2 regions of the Sporosarcina sp. P26b genome follow, and region 1 is predicted to be linked to the other one. Evidence: a T-box and tRNA genes for the amino acid it is inferred to sense, from the RefSeq annotation. Region 1 holds a T-box; the other holds one or more tRNA genes.

Region 1 (3,186 bases):
CGAGTTAAGATCCATGCATCTGCAACGGATTTTTCTCCTGATAAATCGATTTCTTCATACTTCATTCCATCCATATTCATTAATGCGAAACGGGAAGCATTCCAAATTTTATTGGCAAAGTTCCAAATCGCTTCTACTTTTTCTGTAGAATAACGTAGGTCTTGACCAGGTGAAGAACCTGTTGCAAGGAAGTAACGCAATGCATCTGCACCGTATTGCTCGATTACGTCCATTGGATCTACACCGTTACCAAGCGATTTAGACATTTTTCGCCCATCTTCCGCACGAACTAAACCATGGATCAAAACATCTTTGAATGGACGCTCTTCCGTGAATTCAAGTGCTTGGAAGATCATACGAGACACCCAGAAGAAGATAATATCATATCCTGTAACAAGGGCATCCGTTGGGTAATACTTTTTGAACGTTTCGCTATCTACGTCAGGCCAGCCCATTGTCGAGAACGGCCATAGAGCAGATGAGAACCAAGTATCAAGTACGTCATTGTCCTGTGTCCAGTTTTCTGCGTCAGCCGGTGCTTCTTGACCCACATAAATTTCACCTGTTGTGTTGTGATACCAAGCTGGAATACGATGGCCCCACCAAAGTTGACGAGAAATACACCAGTCATGAACATTTTCCATCCAACTTAAATACGTTTTCTCGAAACGCTCAGGCACAAACGTCACTTTTTCTTCTTCATTTTTCTGCAGATTGATCGCTTGCTCGGCAAGTGGCTGCATATTAACGAACCATTGTGTAGAAAGATAAGGCTCCACTACTGCGCCGCTTCGTTCCGAGTGACCGACAGAGTGCATATGTTCTTCGATTTCAAATAACACATTCATCTCTTGTAAATCCTTAACGATTTGCGTACGACATTCGAAACGATCCATACCTTCATACTTACCTGCTAGTTTATTCATCGATCCGTCTTCATTCATCACGAGAATACGTGGTAAGTTATGGCGATTACCTATTTCAAAGTCATTCGGGTCATGCGCTGGTGTAATTTTCACTGCGCCGCTTCCGAAGTCCATTTCTACGTAATCGTCCGCCACGATTGGAATTTCGCGTCCAACGATTGGTAATGTAACCATTTTCCCGATCAAGTGCTTGTAGCGATCGTCTTCTGGATGAACCGCAACAGCCGTATCACCGAGCATCGTTTCGGGACGTGTTGTCGCAATTTCAATTGAACCTGTGCCATCTGTCAATGGGTAACGCATATGATAGAATGCACCTTGCACATCTTTATGGATGACTTCGATATCAGAAATCGCTGTTTTTGTTGCAGGATCCCAGTTGATGATATATTCGCCACGATAAATGAGCTTCTTCTCATACAATTTAACAAACACTTCACGTACCGCTTTTGAAAGACCTTCGTCGAGGGTAAAGCGTTCTTGTGAGTAGTCAAGTGCCAAACCAAGTTTTGCCCACTGTGCGCGGATATGGCTCGCGTATTCTTCTTTCCACTTCCAAGTTTCCTGTACGAAGTTCTCACGTCCAAGATCGTAGCGAGTTTTGCCTTCAGCGCGAAGTTTTTCCTCAACTCTTGCTTGTGTCGCAATTCCCGCATGGTCCATTCCTGGCAACCACAATGCATCATACCCTTGCATACGTTTCATGCGGATGAGCATATCTTGTAACGTTGTATCCCAAGCGTGACCTAAGTGAAGCTTCCCTGTCACGTTCGGTGGTGGAATAACAATCGTGTACGGTTCTTTCTCGCTTTTTACATCCGATTCAAAATACTTGCCTTCAAGCCACCACTCATAACGTCCTTTTTCAACTGCCTGCGGATCGTATTTAGTCGGCATTGTCAATTCATCAGTCATTATAGTTCCTCCTTCAAATAAAAAGGGATACAAAAAAGCCCCACTCATCCCGGTAAAAGGACGAAGGAGCTCGTGGTACCACCTTTATTTATGAACGCTAAAAAGCATTACATCTTCATGATTTGGTAACGGTCTTCACCGGTTCCTGCTACTAAAATTTCACAGAAACTGCTCATAGGGGACTTCCATATGTTGTTCCCAGGTACGTCCCACCTATCGTACCCTCTCTAAAGAAAACGTTTCACATGTACTTGCCTACTCTTCGCATTTATATTCTTATCTTTCATTATTATAAGCGAAGCATACTGTGTCCGTCAACTGAATACTAGTCGATAAGGAAAGGATGGTGAACGATGCGAAAAGGTTATAACCCCTACTTGTTGCCGCCCTGGCTACGGAAAACGAGATTTTACTGTAAAGGCTTTATCATCCCGTTGACCGTGTTCCAATTAGTGCGATTACTTATTGTCCCGACAACCGGAGACATATTATTATTTTGTTTACTCGCTGCTTTGTCTTTCTGCTTCTACAAAAACATTATTTGAATGGAAGATCTTTCTCGTGACATCGTCATCCATTTCGGCGATGTATAAGAGAAAGTCTTCCATTTCATTGTGGACTTGCTCTAGCGCACGATCAGCATTAGCAAGAAACTGCATATGGGAAGTCGATGCAGCCGTCAATTGGGGTTCTGCAGGTTCTTCTATAATTGCAACTGGTTCTTGTACAGGCTCTTGCACGGGTTGTTCCTGCTTCAAGTGAACCGTCCACTCTAAATTTAATCCGCCATCTTCCTGTGATGTAGTTTTAACATCCTGTACTTCCAGTTGCAAGTTTCCATCAAGTTCAGCTGGTAGATCTACATTCAGTGGCACCGCATATTCAAAATATCCTTTGCTGTTCTCCACTTCGACATCATTAATAACCAATAAGTCTTCCGCTGGGAGCTCCACCTGCTTGTCTGCGTCAAACACGACGTTTGCTGCAATATGATAGATCCCTTGCAAACGAATCGCTTCTTCCGTCCGTTCTTCCGTAAAGCCAGGCGTCACCTTTACCTCAGCCGATTCTGCAAATGCCCCGTACTCAGCAGGGAAATAAAAAGATTCTTGTAATGTCCATTGATGCGTCGTCATATTTGCTTCACTCCTTTTCTTAACTCAGGCTACTATATGAAGAAAATACGGAGTTTAGAAGTGAAGCTGAATTTAGAAATCTATTGAATCGTTACGGAAGTATCCTCCTCCTTGATCCACATCACGATCAACGCTCGTATCTCCATCACCATCTCGGTAATATCCGTTTACAGGAGTCCCATCTGCTCGGTGATAGCCTTTAACAGAAT
Region 2 (3,186 bases), on a different contig from region 1:
GCGCAACAAAGATCTGTGGTACTTCTGCTTCAAAGCGAACCAATTCGCCCGTACGTGGATGCAGGAAGGCCAATGCCGTCGCATGAAGCCCTACTCTGCGTATAGGATTGCCAGTAGCACCGTACTTTTTGTCTCCTATCACAGGATGACCCAATTCTTCCATATGTACTCGAATTTGATTTTTTCGACCCGTTTCCAGAAGAACCTCTAACAATGAAAAGTTTTTGTTTGCCTGAATTCTTCTATAATGTGTAATCGCATGCTGCCCGCCATTGTCAGTCGGGCTTGAATAGACTCGAAATGCACTATTTTCAGTTAACCAAGAATTGATAGTACCCGATTGTGTACGTACTTTTCCTTCTACAAGTGCCGTATACAAACGTTCCTTTACGGATTCATTCCACGTGCTTTGTAAAGCTTGCTGAGTTTCTTCATTTTTAGCAAACATCATGACGCCGGATGTATCTCGATCCAGTCGATGCACAACAAAAATCCGATTCTCGGGATGACTTCTTTTAACATATTTCGTAATTTCACGATATGCTGTCTGATCTTTTTCTTTTTCCGACGCAACAGAAAGAACACCTGCGTCTTTATTGATTACGATGAGATCCTCATCTTCATGCAGAATAGCTACACCTACTAATTGAGACACATTTATAGCCGCTTTGTTACTTTGTATTTCAACCGTTTGTCCAGGTTCTAATGACTGATTATGCTTTGTTGTCATGTGACCATCCACCATAACTTGTCCACGTGTAAGAACTGATTTAACGGAATTCCGACTACTTTTTGACATGATCTTCAATAAATATGGCAATAATTCTATTTGTTCTTCCACTATATATTCTTTTACATTGGATGTTTCTTGTTTTCTTTTCATCAAAACGTATCCCTCCTGCTTACCTACATGCTTATTTGTACTTTAAGTATACACCGTGCGACCTATGTGTGTATTGTAATTATATTTTGCCGAAAATAGTAAAGACTATCTGAAATCAAGACATAAAAAAAACAGCCCCTAGACATTCGGTCTAATAGGACTGTTTATTGTTATAAACCGTGTTCCGACGGTAAATAACTTAGGTTTGGCACCTATGACCCCGACTGGGCTCGAACCAGCGACCTCCACCCTGTCAAGGTGGCGCTCTCCCAGCTGAGCTACGGAATCGATAATACTAGTATGTGCGTGTAAGAAGCAAGCCAGTTAGGCTCTCAAGCACAAGTACTATAATAGCATTATCCATCCTTGTTGTAAACAACAAAATTAAAAATCGACAATTTTTCTACGACGACAGAAAAATTACCGATTTTCATGGAAGTTAGTTACCTTATTCAGAGAAGATTCTCCTTTCTCTTATTGCATAGGATGAATAGGTTCTTCTATTGATTCATTCTCGAAATATAAAAATTCTTCTTGTTCTAGCTCACTCATACGTTCTTTGTTAAAGCCATGCGCTAAGTGCCCTTCAAATACGTTTTCCCACCATGTCTCTTGTGTATTCATATTATTTCGCTCCCTTTTGATTTGATTGGTTTCTGTACCGATCTTTATATTTTGTTTGCAATGACTGATTCGCTTATATGTAGTATATACATAATCAGCGTTGCCAAAACTGCGTAATTAGTCCAAATTCGATTGACTTTTTTATAGACCTTTGACTTCTTGACTTTACGATCATGGTGTGTTTTAAAACATCCACTTGTTTTGCAAACCCTTACAAATACTAAACTTGTCTTCTATTAATTACACCACTCACTATAGTACAAACCTCCCAAATAGACTAATAGAATCTTTAGTTTACGTTGGAGATAATTCAATAAATTTACTATTTCTTCAAAAAAATAAAGACTTGCAAGCTCATTTCGAGCTAACAAGTCTTTTAGTTATTTAATTTGACGCTAATTTAGGCGGAGTATTTTTCTTGTTACCCATCCACTGGAATGCCAGCAAGATAATGAATAACACCAAACCAATGATATCAGTCATAGTTTCAGGATAGATCAACAGCATACCTGTACCAATCGTTATAATTCGCATAATCCAATTCAATTTACTGTACCAGTAGCCAATTATTCCAGCACCGATTGCGACCATACCTACAATGGCCGTCAAGGTCACCCATACAATCTCCGTTATACTCGAGTCGAGCATCAGCATCGCTGGATTAAAGACGAACATATACGGAATGATGAAGGCGGCTATTGCCAATTTCGCAGAAGTGATACCGGTCTTGATCGGATCTCCACCAGAAATACCTGAAGCTGCAAAGGCTGCCAACGCAACAGGCGGCGTGATATCTGCAATGATACCAAAGTAAAATACGAATAAGTGTGCTGATACTGCCACTACAATCGGCACAGCTGCCCCTACAGGCTCATCAAGCATCAATAGTGTAATGATGGCAGGCGCTGCAATTGTAGATGTAATAACATAGTTTGCTGTCGTTGGAGAGCCCATCCCCAAAATAATTGCTGCAAACATTGTGAAGATTAATGTAAGCAAGACGTTACCACCGGCTGCTGAGATCAAGCCGGTTGCCAAGCTTAGCCCAAGACCCGTCTTTACAACGACGCCAACAATAATACCTGCACAAGCAGTCGCTGCCGCAACAGCCAATGCTGTACGTGCACCATCTACTAATGCATCAATCATATCTCTAAATCCAATTCTCGTCTCTTTGCTAATTGAACTGACGATAATCGTAAGAACAATACCGAGTAATGCTGCCTTCATCGTAGGAATACCCGCCAATAAGAAGACGATAATTCCAAGGATCGGAAGCAATAAATAAATCTTTTTTAATGTTTCTTTCCGATTTGGAATCTGTGATGCGTCCATTCCTTGCAAACCTACGCGCTTTGCTTCGAAATGCGTCATGATCCAAATTCCTGTGAAGTATAACAATGCAGGAATAGCTGCCGCTTTGGCAATTTCCCAATACGTTACACCGCCGATGAATTCAACCATTAGGAACGCTGCTGCTCCCATGATCGGTGGCATAATCTGTCCACCCGTAGAAGCCGCAGCCTCTACTCCACCCGCAAATTCTTTACGGTAGCCAAGCTTCTTCATCATCGGAATCGTGTATGAACCCGATCCAACAACGTTTGCTACGGAACTACCTGAGATCGTACCTTGCAAAGCACTTGAGAAAATCGCAACTTTTGCCGGCCCACCAGTTA

The links. A T-box is a leader RNA that pairs with one kind of tRNA and senses whether it is charged. The one in region 1 lies ahead of CSV69_RS03770 (valine--tRNA ligase), so its partner is inferred to be a tRNA-Val.
Region 2: it encodes a tRNA-Val, which carries the amino acid that the T-box ahead of CSV69_RS03770 (valine--tRNA ligase) is inferred to sense. The anticodon was not compared.

Annotation. Positions count from the first base shown of each region.
Region 1 is NZ_PDYW01000003.1:5,398-8,583, reverse strand. Features, by position in the region: gene CSV69_RS03770 (valine--tRNA ligase) at 1-1,841, opposite strand, end outside; T-box leader at 1,895-2,113, opposite strand; gene CSV69_RS03760 (hypothetical protein) at 2,342-2,977, opposite strand; gene CSV69_RS03755 (hypothetical protein) at 3,050-3,186, opposite strand, start outside.
Region 2 is NZ_PDYW01000002.1:20,230-23,415, reverse strand. Features, by position in the region: gene CSV69_RS02050 (RluA family pseudouridine synthase) at 1-883, opposite strand, end outside; tRNA gene CSV69_RS02045 (tRNA-Val) at 1,099-1,171, opposite strand; gene CSV69_RS16990 (hypothetical protein) at 1,358-1,507, opposite strand; gene CSV69_RS02040 (TRAP transporter permease) at 1,892-3,186, opposite strand, start outside.